DNA from 3 places in the Citrobacter sp. LST-B2 genome. Region 2 is predicted to be linked to each of the others. Evidence: riboswitches for the same ligand, from Rfam matches in the RefSeq annotation. Region 2 holds a riboswitch; each other region holds the start of a gene.

Region 1 (7,576 bases), 1.7 Mb from region 2:
CCTTAACGAATCCGTCCTGATTGACAGGGCGTTTCGCCAGTGCTTCAAATCTTTTCGATCTCATGAATGAGCCTCACGGAGTTCAGATATAGGACGGGCGATCGTTTTTCGGTTCAGCACCGAGGGTCGCAAGAACGGTTTTACCGATTTCTCGCGCTGAGATAACCGCCTGACGCACTGCGCCAGAATCGCCGGAGATCACCAGGATCGCTTCGTTACTGAAGCTGGTGCCATGTGCCGGAGAGCTGTAGGCCACAACTTCAACGTTCGCGGCTTTCAGGGCGGTATCTGCCATTAACACGCCGACGGAAGCCGGAGCACCCACAATCACGCCGCAGGCACGGCCAACCGGCGCACCAAACGCTTTTTCCAGCGCGTAACTGGCGCGAGCGGTGTACTGCAGTTCGATATGTCCGGCTTCGTTGCCATACACATCACCAAAGGTGCGATCGAGTTCTTTCAGCGCCACTTCAATTCCGCGCTTAACGTCGGAAACGTCGTTACCGCCGATAATGATGAGAGAACCGTGACCCGCGCCGCCTTTGGTATCGCGAGGGAGTTCAATGCTTACCACTTCGGTATTGGTGGCTTTGACCGCTTCGTCTGCCGCCATAATGTGCGGACCCGCGCCGGTACGCGCGCCCAGGATGCCAATGGAGCGATAGCGCTTCTCAAGCTTCATTGCTTCCAACAGGGCACTGTCTACGTTTGCAATCACCAGACCTACGGTGTCGCCAATCGCGGTGCCAACAAATTCCGTTAAACTGCAGCTCTTCTCTGCCATAGCCGTCTCTCGTTTTGGATGGGTTTTATCAGGGATACCCGCTTGATCAGGCGTTGCCACACGGGCAATGACCTGCGCCATGATCTGTTCAACCAGTTCATTGCTGCTCATGGGTTAATTCCCTTCGGTAAGATTTTTTCAACATCGGTATGAGGGCGTGGAATCACGTGTACGGCTTTCACTTCTCCCACGTTGCGCGCAGCAGCAGCACCAGCATCGGTCGCCGCTTTTACGGCACCGACATCACCGCGAACGATGACGGTTACCAGCCCTGAGCCAATTTTTTCGTAGCCGACCAACATGACATTGGCTGACTTCACCATTGCATCTGCGGCCTCTATGGCTGCAGTTAAGCCTTTGGTTTCTACCATTCCTAATGCTTCTTGTTGCATAAAGACCTCGCCTGGGTTGTCCCGATATTCATGACTATAAAAAGAAGCGAGGAAAAAGAATGGCTGACTTGAAAGTCTGGGTGAAAAATTAGTGGGCTGTGAATGTGACAAACTTGCTATGTTTTATTTTATCTATTTGTTTTTATTGTTTTTGTTATTTTTTATTAATGTGATATTTTGGCTTTTGCTATTCCATATTTACATTTTTGAGGGTGACATGGTTAATTTAATTTGCTATGCGGAAAATCCAATTTGTGACATTGATTGGAAAAGGAAAATCTTCAAATAACCAATTTTTGCTATCACGAATCGTCCTGGTTAATTACATTCAGGCACTCTACACGCTGCCTTTGAATAAATAGATGGCAAGAAATTGCTATAACAACACGATTTTTCCAGGTCTGAGAATGCGCAGTTTGCCAACAATTTTCAGCGGCCTCTTCCTATAGTAGTGCCGTTGTACTCTACGACCAGCAAGGGTCCGCTGGTAAGGACACGAACGCTTCTAAGAAGGTGTCACAATGAATGATTCACTGAAAGCGCAATGCATTGCCGAGTTTTTGGGTACCGGATTGTTTTTGTTTTTTGGTATCGGCTGCCTTAGCGCACTGAAAGTCGCAGGCGCCAGTCTGGGTCTCTGGGAAATTTGTATTATTTGGGGTCTGGGTATTTCGCTTGCGGTTTATCTGACGGCGGGAATTTCCGGAGCGCATCTGAACCCGGCCATCACAGTCGCACTCTGGCTGTTTGCCTGCTTCCCGGGACGCAAAGTTCTGCCTTACATCATCGCGCAGGTCGCGGGAGCGTTTGGCGGTGCGGTGCTGGCTTATCTGCTTTACGGCAATTTATTCACCGAGTATGAAACTGCCCACAACATGGTTCGCGGCAGTGTCGATAGCCTCTATCTGGCCAGTATTTTCAGTACCTATCCGGCGGCTGCGCTAAGCGTGTGGCAGGCGGCAGGGGTCGAAATCGTCATCACCTCAATCCTGATGGGGCTGATTATGGCGCTGACCGACGATGGTAACGGTGTGCCTAAAGGGGCACTGGCGCCACTGCTGATCGGTATTCTGGTGGCGGTGATTGGGGCATCCACAGGCCCGTTAACCGGCTTTGCCATGAACCCGGCGCGTGATTTTGGTCCTAAGCTGTTCGCCTGGATGGCAGGTTGGGGAGATATTGCGATGACTGGTGGACGCGATATTCCGTACTTTATTGTGCCGATTATTGCGCCATTGATTGGTGCGTGTGCGGGCGCGGCTATCTATAAGTACCTTATCGGTAAAAATTTGCCCTGTAATACGTGTAAAATCGAAGAGACGGACGCGTAATTTTGGCTGGCGTGGCTAATATCACGTCTTTAATTTCTTTTTCGTGATCTGCTTTCACGAACTGACTAAAAAGTCTCCCCACCCAGGGAGACTTTTGTTATTGTCCCTTGTACTTTCTGTCATTTACATACAAGGATGGGGATGATAAGAAGTAAATGTAAAATTTATGTTTTCATTATAACAATGGATTAACTGAGGGATTTTATCATGATTTCTGCGAGCACCCTGAACTCAGAACTCATTAATAAAATCGCACAGGATTTTGCGCAAGCGACCAGCCTGGCTGTTGTGGTTGTCAATATTCACGGTGATGAGATTTCTGAGCTGTTTAATTTCACACCTTTTTGCCAACTGATGCGTCAGCATCCGCAACACAGTACCCGGTGTCGTATGAGCGATCGCTGTGGGGGACTGGAAGCGTCAAAATCGGATCAACCCTGTATCTATCGCTGCCATGCCGGGCTTACCGATTTCTCTATTCCTCTCGTGATCGCAGGCCATCTTGTTGGATTCGTTCTGTGCGGCCAGGTGCGTTTACGTAACGATGATGGTGCCGATCTGCTCGATATCATGAAGGTTGACGATCGCTGGCAGGCCGATCCTGAACTGCTCAATGAGTTCAGTAATGTCCCGGAAATGGACTATTCTCGCGTGATGGCCTCGGCGGATCTGCTCAAACTCATTGTTGAAAACTGCCTCAAGAAGCAACTCAATTTCGTGGTGATCAAAGACAGCACGCAACCTGCTGAGCCTTCACGCCCGACCCGCGCCGCCAGCCCTCATGACAGCAAAATGAAAAAAGCGTTACGCTATATTGATGCCCACTTGTCAGACGATCTTCGCCTTGAAGATGTGGCCTCGCACGTATATCTGAGTCCATACTACTTCAGCAAACTGTTCAAAAAATATCAGGGCATTGGTTTTAACGCGTGGGTCAATCAACAGCGCATGGCCAGTGCCAGAGAGCTGCTTTGTCACAGTGACTGGAGCATTGCCAGTATTGCCCGCAATTTAGGTTTTTCGCAAACCAGCTATTTTTGCAAAGTGTTCCGTCAGACTTATCAGGTTACGCCGCAGGCCTATCGGCAAAAAATAAATGAAAACTTGCCTGCTGAATCGGCATAAATAGCAATATTTTGCTATTGCCGATTTTTGATATTCCCGCGTAATCCGGTCATTTATAATGGTTAAGTGTTTTTAGTACAGCAATAAATTGTCATAGCGCAATAAAATATCGCTCTTTACGGAATAAACTTCACCAGTTTTTATTTCTGTGATGAGATACAGTGTCATTGTTAAGAGGTTTCATTATTCTCTTGCACGACATTTCATTCAGAATCGTTTTATTGCGGCGTTTTTTGTTGATAAAAAATGCGTAACGAATAAGTAACGAAAAGTATTGTTGTGATGAGGAGAATTCATTCTGTTCATCATTTAAGCCGACAGGTTTGACACATTTGTGTCTGGGAAGGGGGTGAAAATCCCCCGCAGCCCCCGCTGCTGTGATGCTGACAACCCCGTGAAGACCACTGATCGCAAGATTGGGAAGGACGGGCGAGGACGACGCTAAGCCAGAAGACCAGCCTGTCGGATACTACCAACAACTTCGGTGGGAAGTGGGTTGCTCAGATGCGTACAGTCGGAAGACTGGGTGTCGGTACATCCCTACCACCCTGAACAGGATCAGGGTCATGGCGGCAAAGCAGTACGCGTTTGTTCTGGCAGGTACCGGTAGCGGCTGTGGTAAAACCACAGTGACGCTGGGCTTGCTGAACGTGATGAAACAACGTGGTTTACGCGTCCAGCCCTGCAAAGTCGGCCCTGATTACCTTGACACCGCCTGGCATACGGCCATCAGCGGTACCGCCTCCCGCAACCTCGACAGTTTTATGCTCCCCGAGCCGGTGCTTAATGCGCTGTTCCGCGAACAGATGCAGGATGCAGATATTGCAGTGATCGAAGGGGTGATGGGGCTGTACGACGGTTACGGTACAGATCCTGATTATTGCAGTACCGCCGCGATGGCCAAGCAGTTGGGCTGTCCGGTCATTCTGCTGGTTGACGGGAAAGCCGTTTCTACTTCCATTGCCGCCACGGTGATGGGCTTCCAGCATTTCGACCCGACGCTGAACATTGCCGGCGTCATCGTTAACCGCGTCAACAGTGAGTCCCATTTCCAGTTGCTGAAAACCGCTATCGAGCACTACTGCGCTGTGCCGGTGCTGGGTTACGTCCCGCGCGTTGACGGCGTCGCGCTACCCGAACGGCATCTGGGATTGGTGACCGCGCGTGAGTCCGTCGTCAATCAACAATCGTGGCAGGATTTCGCCGCCCGGCTGGAAAGTACACTGGATATCGATCGGTTGCTGGCGTTAAGCCACCTTCAGGCATTGCCGCCAGGCGAATGGCCTGAACGTCCTGCGCCCAACGCCGGAGAAGGACTGACGCTGGCGATGGCTGATGATGAGGCCTTTAATTTTTATTATCCCGATAACGTGGCGCTGCTGGCGCGTACCGGCGTCAACATTGTGCGCTTCAGCCCGCTCCACGATCGCGAATTACCCGATTGTCAAATGGTCTGGCTGGGCGGCGGTTATCCGGAACTGCACGCGTCCGCGCTGGCGGCCAATACTACTATGCTGACAAGCCTGCGCGAGGCGCATCAGCGCGGTGTCGCCATTTATGCCGAATGCGGCGGATTGATGTACCTCGGCAGCCTGCTGGAAGATGCCGACGGGGTTGAGCATCGCATGGCCGATATCCTTCCCGGTCGCAGCAAAATGGGTAAACGGCTAACCCGCTTTGGCTATTGTGAAGCGCAGGCTTTGCAGCCCACGCTGCTGGCCGCGGAAGGCGATGTGCTGCGCGGTCATGAATTCCATTACTCCGATTTTTCCCCTGAAACCCCCGCTGTGCTGGCTTGCCGTAAAGTCCGTGACGGTCAGACGGTGCAGGCGTGGTCCGGTGGCTGGCGAACGGGCAACACCTTCGCCAGCTACCTGCACGTTCACTTTGCTCAGCGTCCATTAATGCTTAATCACTGGCTGAATGCCGCGCGGGAGGCGTTATGACGCTACTGGCATGGTGTGTGGCCTGGCTTCTCGATGTCGTGATTGGCGACCCACCAGACTGGCCGCATCCGGTGCGCTGGATAGGCAATCTGATCACTGCCGTGCAGCGGATTATTCGCCGCTACTGCCACAGCGACCGGGCGTTACGCATTGGTGGTGGGGTGATGTGGCTGGTGGTTGTCGGCTTGACGTGGGCGGTTGCCTGGGGCGTGTTACACCTGGCGGCGTGGATTCATCCATGGCTCGGTTGGGTCGTTGAAGTCTGGATGATTTTCACCGTGCTGGCGGGGCGCTGTCTGGCAACGGCGGCGCAAGAGGTTGAGCGCCCGCTGCGCGAAGGTAACCTTGCACAAAGCCGCGAAAAGCTCTCGTGGATTGTGGGGCGCGACACATCGCAACTTCAGCCAGAACAGATCAACCGGGCGGTCGTGGAAACCGTGGCGGAGAATACGGTTGACGGCATTATCGCGCCGCTGTTCTTCCTCTTAATTGGCGGCGCGCCGATGGCGATGGCCTACAAAGCGGTGAACACCCTGGATTCCATGGTGGGTTATAAACACGAAAAATACCGGGCGATTGGCATGGTCAGTGCTCGCCTGGACGACGTCGCGAACTACATTCCTGCACGGCTGAGCTGGCTGCTGCTGAGCGCGGCAGCGGTGTTGTGCCGTCGTGACGGCGCCCGGGCGCTCTGTGTGGGCTGGCGGGATCGCTATAACCACAGCAGCCCGAACTGTGCCTGGGCGGAGGCTTCCGTTGCCGGTGCGTTGGGCATTCGACTGGGCGGCCCGAATGATTACTTTGGCGAGCGCGTTGAAAAACCGTGGATCGGCGACGCGCAGCGCACTATTTCCATAGATGACATTTCCCAAACGATTCGACTGATGTGGGTTGCCTCAACGCTGGCTCTGGTGCTGTTCCTTGTGACGCGCTGGCTGGTAATGGGTGTGGCCTGAGGATAAATGACAATGCAATACATCCAGCAACCCCAGGCGATTGAAGCCAAAAGTTTTGACATCATTGGCGAGATCATTCATGAAACGCGCCCGGAGTACCAGTTTGCCAGTCCGCTACATGAAGCCATCATCAAACGGGTGATTCATACCACCGCTGACTTCGACTGGCTGGATATTCTCTGGTTTTCGGATGATGCGCTGGAACAACTTTGTGCAGCGCTAAGTCGCCCATCGGTTATCTATACCGACACCACCATGGCGCTGTCGGGGATCAATAAAACCCTGCTGGCGAAGACGGGGGGCGAGTGTCGCTGCTATATCAGCGATCCGCGCGTGGTAGCGCAAGCGAAAGCGCAGGGTATCACTCGCTCAATGGCGGCTGTCGACATTGCCGTGACGGAAGAAGGCGAAAAAGTGTTTGTCTTTGGCAACGCGCCCACTGCGCTGTTTCGCCTGTTGGAAAAAGATGTAGCGGTAAGCGGCGTCGTCGGCGTGCCGGTGGGATTTGTCGGCGCGGCGGAATCCAAAGAGGCGCTGACGCACAGCCAGTTGCCCGCCATTGCCGCCCTCGGACGCAAAGGCGGCAGTAACGTTGCGGCGGCGATCGTGAACGCCATGCTGTATTACATGCAGGGGGCGCGATGAGCGATCAGACTTTCGACGCGCCCGTCTGGCATAACGGCAAAGCGCTGCGCAAAGGTTATACCACTGGATCGTGCGCCACGGCGGCGGCAAAAGTCGCCGCGCTGATGGTGTTGCGTCAGCATCTGATCCATCAGGTATCGATTGTCACACCTTCCGGCGTCACTCTGTGTCTGAACGTGGAATCTCCACACATTGAAGGACAGCAGGCCATTGCCGCGATCCGTAAAGATGGCGGCGATGATGTCGACGCCACCCACGGGATGTTGATTTTCGCCCGCGTCACGCTGAATGACAGCGGTGAAATTGTCCTGTCCGGGGGCGAAGGCGTCGGCACCGTCACCCGCAAGGGGATTGGTCTGCCTGTCGGCAGCGCGGCAATTAATCGCACCCCGCGTCA
Region 2 (7,576 bases):
TGGCGGAGCGCTTTTGACGGGATGGTGCCCCAGTGGGTGCAACCGCCGCCAACGTTATGATAACGCTCGATAACGGCAACACGAGCTCCTTGCTTAACCAGACCCATTGCAGCGCCTTCGCCGCCGGGGCCGGAACCTATAACTATGGCATCGTAATCGTAGGAATGTGGCATGGTAAGGCTTACCTGTTCTTATACATAAAAGCAACAGAATAGTAACATCATTGCCGGGATAACCCAATTATCGTTGTGCTTTTTTGCGAAGCCGAAGCACAAACTGCGCGTAAACAATCATTCACAAAGCTGAACAAACAGATTAACTTTGAACTCTGGTATAGTGCCGGACAAGGCATACGGAAGGATTCAGACATCGTGATGGGCGTTAGAGCGCAGCAAAAAGAAAAAACCCGGCGTTCGTTGGTAGAAGCCGCATTTAGTCAACTGAGCGCGGAGCGTAGCTTCGCCAGTCTCAGTTTGCGTGAAGTCGCACGTGAAGCGGGCATTGCGCCAACCTCCTTTTATCGTCATTTCCGTGATGTTGATGAGCTCGGCCTGACCATGGTTGATGAAAGCGGTCTGATGTTGCGTCAGTTGATGCGTCAGGCTCGTCAGCGTATCGCCAAGGGCGGGAGTGTGATCCGCACCTCGGTCTCCACATTTATGGAGTTCATCGGTAACAACCCCAACGCCTTCCGTTTATTATTGCGTGAACGTTCTGGCACCTCAGCGGCGTTCCGTGCTGCCGTTGCGCGAGAAATTCAGCACTTCATCGCGGAACTTGCGGACTATCTGGAAATCGAAAACCATATGCCGCGTGCGTTTACTGAAGCGCAAGCCGAAGCGATGGTGACGATTGTCTTCAGTGCAGGTGCCGAAGCGCTGGACGTGGGCGCGGAACAGCGTCGGCAGTTAGAAGAGCGACTGGTACTGCAACTGCGCATGATTTCGAAAGGTGCGTATTACTGGTATCGCCGTGAACAAGAGAAGATGCCCCTCATTCCGGGTAACGTGAAGGAAGAGTAATGAAACAGTCAGTTCAGGATAAAGGTACGCTGCTGCTGGCGCTGGTCGCTGGCTTGTCAATCAATGGTACATTCGCGGCGCTGTTTAGCTCCATCGTGCCGTTCTCTGTATTTCCGATTATCTCGTTGGTGCTGACGGTGTACTGTCTGCATCAACGTTATTTGAATCGCACCATGCCTGTGGGTTTACCGGGTCTGGCTGCCGCCTGCTTTATTCTCGGCGTTCTGCTTTACAGCACCGTGGTGCGCGCGGAATATCCGGATATTGGTTCCAACTTCTTCCCGGCGGTGCTGTCGGTCATTCTGGTCTTCTGGATCGGCGTGAAAATGCGTAATCGCAAGCAGGAAGTGTCGGAATAAAGAGGAGAGGCCGGATGAGACGCTTTGCGTCATCATCCGGTTATGACACTCACTTCGCCGTCAACAACACCCCACACTCCATATGGTGCGTATACGGAAACTGATCAAACAGCGCCAGACGTGATACGTCATGCGTCTGGCTTAACGTTTCCAGGTTCTTGCACAGCGTCTCCGGATTACAGGAGATGTACAGAATGCGCGGATATGCCTGTACCATTTTCTCCGTTTCGCTGTCCAGACCGCTGCGGGGCGGATCGACAAAAATCGTTTCGCACTGATAGCTTTTCAGATCGATACCCTGCAAGCGGTTAAATTCGCGCACGCCGTTCATTGCCTGCGTAAACTCTTCCGCCGCCATGCGGATAATCTGCACGTTATCAATCTGATTCGCCGCAATGTTGTATTGCGCGGCGGCAACAGACGGTTTGGCGATTTCGGTGGCCAGCACACGGTCAAAATTGCGTGCCAGCGCTAAAGAAAAGTTGCCGTTACCGCAGTACAGTTCAAGCAGGTCGCCTTTCGAGCCTTTAGTGACATCCAGCGCCCACTCCAGCATCTGAATGTTCATGGCCGCATTTGGCTGCGTAAAGCTGTTCTCAACCTGGCGATAGATCATTTCTTTGCCCGCAACTGGCAAACGTTCATCAATGTAGTCCTGATCCAGCGCGATTTTGGTTTTTGTCGCGCGGCCAATCAGATGCACGTTCAGGTTCTGCGCACGCAGGGCGTCGCGGAGCGCTTCGGCGGCTTCACGCCATTCGTCGTCCAGCCTTTTATGATACAGCAGCGAAACCACTGCCTGATTACTCATGGTGGTGAGGTAATCAATCTGGAACAGTTTATGGCGCAACACGCGGTTGTCGCGCACGCCTACGATCATCGCGGTCATCAACTGGTTAATCAGTTCACTCGCCGCAGGGAAGCTGTCGACGCGGATTCGGCTTTTGCTCTGTTGGTCAAAAATGATGTGATAGAGGTCATCGCCATCGTGCCAGATGCGGAATTCAGCACGCATACGGTAGTGACTGACCGGCGAACGAAACACTTCCGGGACAAGGTCAGAAAAGGGCGCCATCATACTCTGCAAGCGCACCACTTTTTCGGCGAGCTGCGCGTCATACTGTTCTGTCGGAAGGTGTTCGGGGGTCATGATGTATCCTGAAAAATAAAAGTACGCGGGGATTGTAGGGATTGCTCAACAGATGTCCAGTCATTGATGATCTCTCATATTTAACAAACACGCTGGACAGTAAGATGTTACAAACTGTAGCATCCGTGTGCCGGTCCTGTGAGTTAATAGGGAATCCAGTGTAAATCTGGAGCTGACGCGCAGCGGTAAGGAAAGGTGAGATGAGAGCGTAAGCAGACACTGCCTGTTGGGTGGGAAGTCTTCATCTCTTATATCCGTGGATAACCTTCCAAGCCCGAAGACCTGCCGGCTAACGTCGCAACTGGTTTTCATCATCGCGTACTATCGGTGGGACCTGCGGCATCCTTCTTATATTGTGGATGCTTTACAATGATTAAAAAAACATCGCTGCTGACGGCGCTCTCCGTCACGGCTTTTTCGGGTTGGGCACAGGATGCCACCCCTGACACGCTTGTCGTGACAGCAAACCGTTTTCAACAACCTGTTAATACCGTTCTGGCCCCGACCGATATTGTCACCCGCGAGGATATCGAACGCTGGCAGTCCCGAACCGTTCTGGATGTCATGCGCCGCCTGCCAGGCGTGGATGTCGCCCAGAATGGCGGCATGGGGCAAAGCTCTTCTCTGTTTGTGCGGGGTACCGAAGCGAAACACGTTCTGGTGTTAGTCGATGGTATTCCGGTCGCCCGTCCGGGCATTACGAATAATTCCGATATTGACCAGATCCCGGTGTCGCTGGTGCAGCGCATTGAGTATATCCGTGGCCCGCGCTCAGCGATTTATGGCTCTGGCGCGATTGGCGGCGTAGTGAACATCATCACTATGACGGGTGAGGAACGTTCGCAGATTAATGCTGGCGTGGGGTCAAAAGGTTATCAGCAATATGACGGTACGTACCGCCAGCGTTTTGGCGATACCGTGGTAACCGCGGCCGGGGCTTATCAGACCACCAAAGGCTTCGACGTTCAGCCGCGTTCCAGCTATAGCGGCGACAGCGATCGCGATGGTTATCGCAATAAACTCTTCTGGGGTGGCGTTGAGCACAAATTTAACGATCAATTCGATGGTTACTTTCGTGGCTACGGCTATGCCAGTAATGCCGATTACGACCAGGGGAACTGGGGATATGACGGCGGAAACGACGAGCACCAGAATTACACTCAGTCGTGGGATACGGGGCTGCGCTTCAATTCTGGAATCTACTCGTCACAACTGGTCGCTAACTACCAGCGAATTAAGGACTATAACTACAGCAGCCTGAATGGGCGCTATGCCACAGGTTATAGCCTTGATGATATGGAACAGCGCTACGTCCAGTGGGGCAACAACGTTATTGTCGGGCACGGCGCTGTCAGTGCTGGTGTCGACTGGAAACAAGAAAAGCTGATGTCCTTCGGCGAGTATGGGACAGACAACTATAAGCGTGATAACACGGGCCTCTATCTCACCGGGCAACAGCAGATTGATAGCGTGACGCTGGAAGCGTCGGGCCGTGAAGACCATGACGACCAGTTCGGCTGGCATGGTACCTGGCAAACAGCGGCGGGATGGCAGTTTGTTGATGACTATAAAGTGACGCTTTCCTATGGCACGGGCTTCCTTGCGCCTTCACTGGGGCAACAGTTTGGTGCGGAGCGTTTTGGGATCGCCTCTAACCCAAACCTGAAGCCGGAAGAGTCGAAGCAGTGGGAAGCCGGATTAGAAGGGCTGACCGGCCCGCTTGACTGGCGTCTGTCGACCTATCGCTACAAAATTCAGAACCTGATCGACTACAACAACAATACCTACTTCAACGTCAAATCCGCGACCATCAAAGGCCTGGAATGGACCGGGAACCTGACGACCGGGCCGGTCGATCATCGCTTAACGTTGCAGTATGTTGATCCGCGTGATGATGAAACCGATCAGCCGCTTTATCGTCGCGCTAAACAGCAGGTGAAGTACGAGCTCAGCGGACAGGTCTACGATCTGGGCTGGGATGTGACCTATCAGTATATTGGCGAGCGTTACGATTACGACTACGACAATTCCCGGAAGGTGAAAATGGGCGGGCTGAGCGTGTGGGACCTCGGACTTTCATATCCAGTCACCTCACATCTCACAGTTCGTGGTAAAATAGCCAACCTGTTCGATAAAGATTACGAGACAGTTTATGGCTACCAAACTGCAGGACGGGAATACACCTTGTCTGGCAGCTACACCTTCTGATCCGCGCCCCACCGTGCTGGTATTTGATTCCGGTGTCGGTGGGTTGTCGGTCTATGATGAGATTCGGCATCTCCTGCCGGATCTCCACTATATCTATGCTTTCGATAACGTGGCTTTTCCTTATGGGGAGAAGAGCGAGGCATTTATCGTTGAGCGCGTTGTTGAGATCGTGACGGCGGTACAGCAGCGTTATCCTCTTTCTCTGGCCGTTATCGCCTGTAACACGGCCAGCACGGTCTCTCTTCCTGCCTTACGTGAGAAGTTCGCTTTCCCGGTTGTGGGCGTGGTACCGGCGATCAAACCGGCGGCGCGTCTGACGGCGAACGGGGTTGTCGGGCTTCTGGCCACGCGCGGGACGGTGAAGCGCCCTTATACGCATGAACTGATCGCGCGCTTTGCCAATGAGTGCCAGATAGCCATGCTGGGGTCCGCAGAGCTGGTGGAACTGGCGGAAGCGAAGTTGCACGGCGAACCCGTGCCGCTGGAAGAACTGCAACGGATCCTGCGCCCATGGCTGCGGATGCCGGAGCCGCCTGATACCGTGGTACTTGGCTGCACCCACTTTCCCCTGTTGCAGGAAGAACTCTTACAGGTTCTGCCTGAAGGAACGCGACTGGTCGATTCCGGGGCGGCCATTGCACGACGTACTGCCTGGCTACTGGAACATGAAGCGCCGGATGCGAAATCAGCAGATGCCAACATTGCCTATTGCATGGCGATGACGCCAGAAACTGAGCAATTATTGCCCGTTTTGCAGCGCTATGGCTTTGAATCGCTCGAAAAACTGACGGTTTAACGCTGTTTTGGGTAAATATTACGCACTCGGAAAATTATTTTAAATTTCCCCTTGTCAGCCCGAAATAACTCCCTATAATGCGCCTCCACTGACACGGAACAACGGCACGCAAGCCGCCGGGTCAGCAGGGTTCTCCGGTGAAAACCAGTGATGAACACCGACAGAGAAAAGCGAAATAAATGCTTGACTCTGAAGCGGGAAAGCGTATTATGCACACCCCGCGCCGCTGAGAAAAAGCGAAGCGGCACTGCTCTTTAACAATTTATCAGACAATCTGTGTGGGCACTCAGAGTGACATGGATTCTTAACGTCGCAAGACGAAAAATGAATACCAAGTCTCAAAGAGTGAACACGTAATTCATTACGACGTTTAATTCTAGGAGCATCAAACTTAAATTGAAGAGTTTGATCATGGCTCAGATTGAACGCTGGCGGCAGGCCTAACACATGCAAGTCGAACGGTAACAGGAAGCAGCTTGCTGCTTTGCTGACGAGTGGCGGACGGGTGAGTAATGTCTGGGAAACTGCCCGATGGAGGGGGATAACTACTGGAAACGGTAGCTAATACCGCATAATGTCGCAAGACCAAAGAGGGGGACCTTCGGGCCTCTTGCCATCGGATGTGCCCAGATGGGATTAGCTTGTTGGTGAGGTAACGGCTCACCAAGGCGACGATCCCTAGCTGGTCTGAGAGGATGACCAGCCACACTGGAACTGAGACACGGTCCAGACTCCTACGGGAGGCAGCAGTGGGGAATATTGCACAATGGGCGCAAGCCTGATGCAGCCATGCCGCGTGTATGAAGAAGGCCTTCGGGTTGTAAAGTACTTTCAGCGGGGAGGAAGGGGTTAAGGTTAATAACCTTAGCCATTGACGTTACCCGCAGAAGAAGCACCGGCTAACTCCGTGCCAGCAGCCGCGGTAATACGGAGGGTGCAAGCGTTAATCGGAATTACTGGGCGTAAAGCGCACGCAGGCGGTCTGTCAAGTCGGATGTGAAATCCCCGGGCTCAACCTGGGAACTGCATTCGAAACTGGCAGGCTTGAGTCTCGTAGAGGGGGGTAGAATTCCAGGTGTAGCGGTGAAATGCGTAGAGATCTGGAGGAATACCGGTGGCGAAGGCGGCCCCCTGGACGAAGACTGACGCTCAGGTGCGAAAGCGTGGGGAGCAAACAGGATTAGATACCCTGGTAGTCCACGCCGTAAACGATGTCTATTTGGAGGTTGTGCCCTTGAGGCGTGGCTTCCGGAGCTAACGCGTTAAATAGACCGCCTGGGGAGTACGGCCGCAAGGTTAAAACTCAAATGAATTGACGGGGGCCCGCACAAGCGGTGGAGCATGTGGTTTAATTCGATGCAACGCGAAGAACCTTACCTGGTCTTGACATCCACAGAACTTGGCAGAGATGCCTTGGTGCCTTCGGGAACTGTGAGACAGGTGCTGCATGGCTGTCGTCAGCTCGTGTTGTGAAATGTTGGGTTAAGTCCCGCAACGAGCGCAACCCTTATCCTTTGTTGCCAGCGGTTAGGCCGGGAACTCAAAGGAGACTGCCAGTGATAAACTGGAGGAAGGTGGGGATGACGTCAAGTCATCATGGCCCTTACGACCAGGGCTACACACGTGCTACAATGGCATATACAAAGAGAAGCGACCTCGCGAGAGCAAGCGGACCTCATAAAGTATGTCGTAGTCCGGATTGGAGTCTGCAACTCGACTCCATGAAGTCGGAATCGCTAGTAATCGTGGATCAGAATGCCACGGTGAATACGTTCCCGGGCCTTGTACACACCGCCCGTCACACCATGGGAGTGGGTTGCAAAAGAAGTAGGTAGCTTAACCTTCGGGAGGGCGCTTACCACTTTGTGATTCATGACTGGGGTGAAGTCGTAACAAGGTAACCGTAGGGGAACCTGCGGTTGGATCACCTCCTTACCTTAAAGAACCTGCCTTTGTAGTGCCCACACAGATTGTCTGATGAAAAACGAGCAGTAAAACCTCTACAGGCTTGTAGCTCAGGTGGTTAGAGCGCACCCCTGAT
Region 3 (7,576 bases), 2.0 Mb from region 2:
CGTACATTCCCTGATGTTTTCTCGCCGTCAGGTCGGGATCGGCCGCCCAGGTCAGAAAGGCGGTGACATCCCGTGCGTATTGTTCTTCAGTTTGCGCGACATGCGATTCTGACTGCCATTTGATTTCGCCGTCCGCCAGCGGTTTTGGCATGTTAATCACCCCACCAGGATAATAACGATTCGCCTTCAGTTCTGGGTCATCAGGCAGATAACCGGTTAAGAGCGCGAAGAGGTAATCCGCGCCTTGCTCAGTGTAGGGAATAAACGCGTCCAGCAGAAATTGCGGAAAGCCGCGATCGTAGGTTCGGGCGCGAACGATATAACTTAAATCCACGGGCAGGGCGCCGTTATTCAGGTGTCTCGCTTCCTGATCGTTGAGATAAGGCGAAATAAAGCTGTCGTTCAGTGTGCCGTCCCGCTCACCGGGTTGACCGTCATCCTGAATAATCGGAAAGACATAGCCGCTGGCGAGATTTTTCGCGTCTTCTGTCGTTAGTTCCGGGCCGCCGGGTTTGGTCAGCGTGCGAAACGTCAGGTATTTCATGCCGTGACAGGCCCGACACTTCTCTTCATAGACCTGCAAACCGCGTCGCAATTGCGCCTTATCATATTCTCCGGAGAGACCGCTGAAGCTCCACTCCTGGCGCGTGGGAACAGGCTCTTGCGCGAATGTGGGGCTCATCGCGCAGAGTACCACCCACAGCATGCTGCATCTGAGTAATTGTCTCATCATCTTCAGTCCTGCTTTTCCAGAAAACGACGACAGGGCAGCACCAGTAAAAACCAGGCGAAATAGCCGATTGTCGACAGTTGCGAGACCGCGCGGATCCATCCCTCTTCATTACGAATGCCCTCCGTCAGATCGGGGCCAACCAGGGCTTTTGATCCCAGCCACCCAAGAAAACAGACGTTCAGCACCCACAGCCAGAAACCCCATTTCACCCATTTGCTGTAGTGACGAAAACGTGCGCGGGAGGTATCCAGCCACGGCAGAAAATAGAAGATCAGCACCGCGCTGCACATCGCCACCAGCCCGACGAGTTCGTTCGGGAAGCAGCGCAGAATGGAAAAGAAGGGGAGAAAGTACCACTCCGGGGCAACAATCGCCGGAGTCACCGTGGGATCCGCCGGGATGAAGTTATCCGCGCTGCTCAGATAGTGCGGCGCGAAGAACAAAAACCAGGTGAACAGCATCAGGAATAACGTGATTTTAATAGCATCTGCATCCGTGATTCGGTAATCGAAGAGCAGACGACGAGACGCTTTCTCGCTGAAGGCCCGTTTCATCGCGTGAGCAAAGGCCGACTGTACCGTACGGACGTGGAAAATCGTCATCACCACGACCACAACGGGAAGAATAAAGTGCAGGACGTAAAAGCGCCCAAGCGTAGGGGTGCCAGGCGCATAGCCGCCTACCAGCAAGGTATACAACCCGTCGCCCACTACCGGAATAGCGCGGGCGAAACTGGTGATCACCGTCGCTGCCCAGTAGCTCTTTTGCCCCCAAATCAGGCTGTAGCCAAGAAACGCGGTGATCATCAGCAGCACGTACAACGTGACGCTAACCATCCACATCGTCACATACGGTCTGCGGTAGACGCTGTAATACATGCCACGGAAAATATGCAAATAGCAGGCAAAGAAAAACAGCGATGCGCCGATGGCGTGCATATTGCGCAGCAGCTCTCCGTGACTGACCGCGCGCATGATGTGGATGATGGAATCAAACGCCAGCGATGTCGTCGGGACGTAAAACATCGCCAGCACGATACCGGTCAGGATCTGTATTCCCAGCATCACCAGCAGGATCGCACCAACGGCAAACAGCCATACACCGGCGATGGAGCGCGGGAAAGGAATGCGCCAGCGGATCATCTCACACGTCCTTAGCGCCTATACGCACGGTCAGACCATCAGGATGAAAGGCAAACTCAGGAACGGCCAGATTAGTGGTTGCGGGGCCGCGGGTGACCCGTCCGGACGTATCAAACTCCGAACCGTGACACGGGCAAATCCAGCCCTGTCCACCGGGTCTGGTATTGGGAACACAGCCGGCATGCGGACAATACCCCTGAACAACCAGCCACTGCGGATAGTCAGACGCGACCCGTTCGCTGTCCGATTGCGGATCGACAAGCGTGCTGTGGTCACCCGTGCGGGCCGCGACGATCTCTTCCGGCGTGCGATGATGGATGAGGATCAGCTTCCCTTGCCAGATGCGTCTGAGGGTTTGTCCTGCGGCGATCCCCGCCAGCGAGACGTCTATCGGCTCATTTTCTCCGCGCGTTGTTTCGTCCGGCCCTAATGCGGAAATTAACGGCCAGACGGCGGCGGTCACTCCCGCTGCGCCAACAAATTTTGTCAATTTGCACAGGCAGTTGCGTCGTTGCTGCTGAATGTCTTTATCCGGCTGTTTGTTCTCCACCACCACAGCGCTCTCCCTTACTGTTTATCAATACGCGAATAGATATCCTGGAAGCGCTTATTAGCGATCCCGGGGGCCGTAAACGCGCGATAGCTGTCCGGCAGGGTGGCGTTGCCGACTTTAATCAGCATGACCATCCCTTGCGCATAATGCGGGGTGCATTTAATGCCGTAGAAGCCCGCGTTGTCATACTTCACTGCGATCTCCTCATCGATTTTGCCGATAAATCCCGGGTAGCCCGCAGGCGAGAGTTCAGCAATCGAGGCTGCGTTGTGACTCTTATGTTTGCGGATAAATTTCACCGTATCGCCAGGCTGAATCTCCAGGTAGTCTGGCTCATAGACCATGGGGCCTGCTGAACCGCGATTCTTCATCAGTACTTCGTGGGTTTGCGCGAAGGCAGAGGCGGTGAGGAGCAGCAAACACAATACGTTCAGGCTCTTTTTCAGAGAGTTCATGGGGGGCTTCCTTAGGTTTCTTCAGGTCTTTGATAACGAATAAAACAGTTCGCACCATGGCGATCGCGCTCGACGATGGCGTCAATGCCAAACCAGGCGCGGAGATTCTCGCGGGTGAAAATGGTGCAGGGACGGCCCTGCATTTCCAGACGACCGGCGTTCATCACGATGATGCGATCGCAGAACATGGCCGCATGATTGAGATCGTGGAGAGCGGCGACAACCGTCAGTTTTTCGCGTTTCACCAGACTGAGAAGGCCAATCTGATGTTGAATGTCGAGGTGATTAGTGGGCTCGTCCATCAGTAGCAGTTGTGGCTGCTGAGCGAGCGCGCGGGCAATATGCAGGCGTTGTTTTTCGCCGCCGGAAAAGGTGTGCCAGCAGCGATGGCGAAGATGCTGAAGATCGACTTTCTCCAGCATGGTCTGGACGATATCGTCATCGTTGTCCGACCACGGATTCAGTAGGCTCAGCCACGGGGTTCGCCCCAGCGAGACGGCCTGTATCGCGGTCAGGCGCTCACTGGTTTCTGCCTGCTGTTCAACCAGCGCGACCTGCTGCGCCAGTTGACGACGTGAATAGCGATGCAGCGCTTTTTGCTGCAACAGGATGTGACCGGCGGTGGGCTTCAGCAGACCGGCCAGCAATGAAATCAGCGACGTTTTCCCGGAACCATTGGGGCCGATAATGCCGACAAACTCACCCGGCGCCACGCTGAGTGAGACGTCATTGACGATCACTTTGCCTTTCACCTGCCAGTGCAGACTTTTCGCCTGAATTATCGCGTCGCGGATGGCAACCGGAGTCGGTACAGGATTGACGGTCATTTGGTCGGGTTTCCTCTGATCAGGATGATGGAGAACGCGGGCGCACCGACCAGGGCCGTAATAACGCCGATAGGCAGAACTTGTCCGGGGAGAAGCGTGCGGGAGATAACATCGGCGACGATCAGGAAAATGGCGCCGATCAGCGCGCTGACAGGCAGCAAACGATGGTGCTGATGGCCTACCAGCAGACGGGCGGCGTGAGGGATCACCAGTCCCACAAAGCCAATTGCGCCGACGATGGAGACCATAATGGCCGTCATACCCGTTACGGCGGCAATCAGCACGCCACGTGTGCGTTTTACCGGAATCCCCAGTGAGGCGGCGGACTCCGCGCCAAAAGAGAAGGCATCCAGATGGCGGGCATAACAGAAGCATATCGCAACGCCAACTAACGCTGTGGGGATCGCCAGCACCACATCCGGCCAGCGGACGCCGCTCAGATTCCCGAGTAACCAGAACATAATGCCGCGTGCCTGTTCCGCGTTAGCTGAACGGGTGATGATCAGCGAGGTCAGCGCATTGAATAACTGGGAACTGGCAATCCCGGCGAGAATGATTTGCGTCGTCACCCCACCGCCTTGTCTGCCGCCTGCCGCTACCGCCAGAAGGGCCACAAACAAAAAGGCAGTCAGGGCACCGACAAATGCGCCGAACGACATGCTGATCATCCCGGCGCCCAGTCCGGTCAGCGCAACCAGCACCGCACCGGTTGATGCGCCTGCGGAAATGCCCAGCAGATACGGCTCGGCAAGCGCATTGCGCAGTAACGACTGTAAAACCACGCCGGACACGGCCAGGCAGGCGCCACAACTGGCGGAGACCAGCGCACGGGTCAGGCGATAGTTCCAGACAATCCCGGCATCCAGCGCATCAACCGGATAATCGGTATCAAACAGATGGTTTGCCAGCGTGTTGAATACGTGCTGCCAGGGAATAAACGTCTCGCCAATGGCGATCCCTGCCAGCAGGACGCCGCACATCAGCACGCTAACCCAGAGGGCGTGGCCGCAAACATTGACTGCCAGCCGACTAACGGCGTGACGCGTCCTGCGTAAATCGCTCATAGTAACCTGCGTTTGGAGTGCATAACACGCGCCGGCCCCGTCAGGAACTGACGCGAAACGAGGGTTAATGCGCGGCTTGTGGATGCGCTAAACCATACTCAACCAGGGCGTCAGCCAGTTTTTCAACACCGTCAATCGTTCTGATTCCGGCATTCATGGTCTGTACATCAATCACGGGTAAATGATCGGCTTTTACGGCGGGGATCAGCTGGGTGACCGGGTCAGATTTCAAATAATCCATTTTCACCTGCCAGTCATCGGCCGGGAAACGTCGACGACTCATTTCCCCCAGCACTATCACTGTCGGTTGGGCTTTGGCGATGGTTTCCCAACCGACCGTTGGCCACTCCTCTGCGGAATCAATGACGTTTTTGATACCCAGGGTCTGCGCAATCCAGGCAGCAGGCCCTAATTTCCCGGCGACATAAGGATCCAGTTGCAGGTCGGCGCTGGAGAACCAGAAAACGGCAGAGACGCTGTTGTCCATCCCGGCGATTTTGCTTTTCGCTGCCGTTTCACGTGCTTTGAGGCTGGCAATCAGTTCTTCGCCCTTATCCTGAACGTCGAAGATCCTCGATAAGTCGGCCACTTCCTGATAGACCATTGCGATATCAAACATGCCTTTGCGCACGCCGTCACCGCCATCTTCGTTATCTTTCGCGCAGTCTGCCGGTGCGGTATAGACCGGGACTTTCAGTTCGCTGAACTGTTCATAAGACGCCACCGCGCCCGCAGGGCCGATCTGCCATTCGAACTGGCTGGCGACCAGATCCGGTTTTTTGGCAATGATGCCTTCGAAGCTGGGGATGTTCTGCGCAATAACTGCAATCTTGTCATTTGCCGCCTTATACGCGTCGGGAACGGGCCCGAACCACAGCGATGTGCCTACCACGCGATCGGCCAGGCCCAGCGCATACAGGATCTCAGTGCTGTTTTGTCCTACGGTGGCAACACGTTTTGGCGCTGCGTGAAATGTCATATCCCGACCACAGTTTTTTATCGTCAATGGATATTCCGTTTTGGCTGCATGAGAAAGACCTGAGGTGAGAAACAGTGCGGCACCAGCAACAACCAGAAGCATTTTTTTATAAGGTAAAGAGGTAACATTAGCGTGCATTATTATCATCCCGTTCATGCCAGAATCTGAACGTCTGGTCATGGATTATATCGTTCCATATATCGGGAGAGTTCATGACGATAGATGACAGGACATCGTGAAATTTATGCATGACGTTATGCAAATAAAGAAAGTCAGCGGTTCAGTCAAGGATCTGATTCGCTCTTTCACGGTGCCTAATATCAAATAATTCATCACATGGACCATCCCGTCCACTCAATGGGGTATAAATTTGACAGCAGGTCTCCTGACTCACGGTAATCAGAATATCGGCCTTCCCATAAAGATTCGCTTTACAGTGACCTGCAACAAAATATGCTGCACGAGGATATTCTGCATCCGCCTACAGTTGCGGGGGCAGTCATGGAATGGGATTGCAATAATCCGCACCATGTTCCTATTCATTACAATGTTGGTGCAATGAAATACTGTCGAAAAAGACTGTATCGGCATTTGTTAACAAGATCAATCGCAAGGGGAAAGACGAATTTTATTGAGTGGGATAAATTTTAGTTGTTGTTTATCAACGCGTTATGTTTTTTTTGAGGATGAAATTGCGGATGTCGAAATGTAATAATGAAAAGCTAAATGAGAATTGATTGACATTGATCAAGTAATATTCTTATTCATGCGTGATTTACGTGATCTCTCCATATGCACTAATTGCCAGTCATCGTGCATATCCATCACAACCTGAAAATGATTACGTCGCCAGAATGAATAACCTCCCGGTAAAAAATGATGGGTATGTAAGTATAATAAGTTGTACCGCTGCTGCTCGCAGAATGTTTCAGCAAAAGCGAGTAACTGACGTCCAATACCTTTTCTGCGGTAACGTTTGTCCACATAGCAGCGACAAATTTCTGCCGTTTCTGTCAAAATATAGCGTCCGCGAAGTTCGGCTATACGGTCGTCATATTGGCAGACGGCCAGGGTCGCAATGAGTTCCTGCTTTTCGCTCCAGGCGCACAGCAATACATTGCGCTGCTGTTGAATATACTGCTGTTGCAGGTTAAAAACATCCTGTCCGGGAGTAGGGGCAGGTCTGTCAGCCGCAAAAAATTCATTCAGATGTTGAATCAGAAATAACTGAACCGCCGGAATATCTTCTCCGGTCATTTCACGTAGCGTAAATGAAATCACGAGTTGTCACTCTTATTTGCAGAAACTGAAAGCTGATAATAACAACACGGGAGGGGAAAAACAGGGGACAGAGCGGAAAATGTTACCGGCCTGTACAGGAACAGACCGGTAAGCGCAAAAAGATTATAAATCAGCCAGCGCCGCGTCGCGGTTCGGGAAAAAGGCCAGACGACCCGGAATCGGCTTAATGCCAGCGCGCGCCATCGTGCGCAGCGGCTGGAACTCAAGGTTACTTACGCGCAGTTCGCAGCCTTCTGGCAATCTTTTCACAAAGCGCTGGAAGGCATCCAGACCACCTGCGTCCAGCACCGGTACCGCGTCCCATTTCAGTACGACAATGCGTTTTCCTTCGATGCGTGACTCCAGATCGGTAAACAATCCTTCAGCGGCTGCAAAGAACAGTGGGCCGATCACGCGCAGCACCAGTACATCATCGGGGACCTCGACGTTAACCGCTGCCAGTCGCGTCATGCGTGCAATACGGCGCATAAACAGTAACGAGGCCAGCACAATCCCGACGCTGATGGCAATGACCATGTCAA

Evidence for each region. Region 2 has a riboswitch for cobalamin ahead of btuB (TonB-dependent vitamin B12 receptor BtuB). Riboswitches for the same ligand answer to the same signal wherever they lie in the genome.
Region 1: it holds a riboswitch for cobalamin, as region 2 does, so the genes downstream of both, ACQ0PY_RS14745 (cobyrinic acid a,c-diamide synthase CobB) here and btuB (TonB-dependent vitamin B12 receptor BtuB) in region 2, are expected to answer to the same signal.
Region 3: it holds a riboswitch for cobalamin, as region 2 does, so the genes downstream of both, ACQ0PY_RS13135 (ABC transporter substrate-binding protein) here and btuB (TonB-dependent vitamin B12 receptor BtuB) in region 2, are expected to answer to the same signal.

Annotation. Positions count from the first base shown of each region.
Region 1 is NZ_CP192598.1:3,032,527-3,040,102, reverse strand. It holds gene pduC (propanediol dehydratase large subunit PduC) at 1-64, opposite strand, end outside; gene pduB (propanediol utilization microcompartment protein PduB) at 83-895, opposite strand; gene pduA (propanediol utilization microcompartment protein PduA) at 892-1,176, opposite strand; gene pduF (propanediol diffusion facilitator PduF) at 1,698-2,507, shown strand; gene pocR (transcriptional regulator PocR) at 2,715-3,632, shown strand; cobalamin riboswitch at 3,935-4,109, shown strand; gene ACQ0PY_RS14745 (cobyrinic acid a,c-diamide synthase CobB) at 4,199-5,578, shown strand; gene cbiB (adenosylcobinamide-phosphate synthase CbiB) at 5,575-6,534, shown strand; gene ACQ0PY_RS14735 (cobalt-precorrin-8 methylmutase) at 6,547-7,179, shown strand; gene cbiD (cobalt-precorrin-5B (C(1))-methyltransferase CbiD) at 7,176-7,576, shown strand, end outside.
Region 2 is NZ_CP192598.1:4,776,187-4,783,762, reverse strand. It holds gene sthA (Si-specific NAD(P)(+) transhydrogenase) at 1-173, opposite strand, end outside; gene fabR (HTH-type transcriptional repressor FabR) at 372-1,022, shown strand; gene ACQ0PY_RS23040 (YijD family membrane protein) at 1,022-1,381, shown strand; gene trmA (tRNA (uridine(54)-C5)-methyltransferase TrmA) at 1,431-2,531, opposite strand; cobalamin riboswitch at 2,646-2,835, shown strand; gene btuB (TonB-dependent vitamin B12 receptor BtuB) at 2,901-4,739, shown strand; gene murI (glutamate racemase) at 4,684-5,535, shown strand; rRNA gene ACQ0PY_RS23020 (16S ribosomal RNA) at 5,929-7,470, shown strand; tRNA gene ACQ0PY_RS23015 (tRNA-Ile) at 7,540-7,576, shown strand, end outside.
Region 3 is NZ_CP192598.1:2,737,593-2,745,168, reverse strand. It holds gene ACQ0PY_RS13165 (cytochrome c1) at 1-730, opposite strand, end outside; gene ACQ0PY_RS13160 (cytochrome b) at 736-1,875, opposite strand; gene petA (ubiquinol-cytochrome c reductase iron-sulfur subunit) at 1,877-2,428, opposite strand; gene ACQ0PY_RS13150 (pseudoazurin) at 2,443-2,883, opposite strand; gene ACQ0PY_RS13145 (ABC transporter ATP-binding protein) at 2,895-3,710, opposite strand; gene ACQ0PY_RS13140 (FecCD family ABC transporter permease) at 3,707-4,774, opposite strand; gene ACQ0PY_RS13135 (ABC transporter substrate-binding protein) at 4,839-5,891, opposite strand; cobalamin riboswitch at 6,112-6,339, opposite strand; gene ACQ0PY_RS13130 (GNAT family N-acetyltransferase) at 6,501-7,010, opposite strand; gene dauA (C4-dicarboxylic acid transporter DauA) at 7,158-7,576, opposite strand, start outside.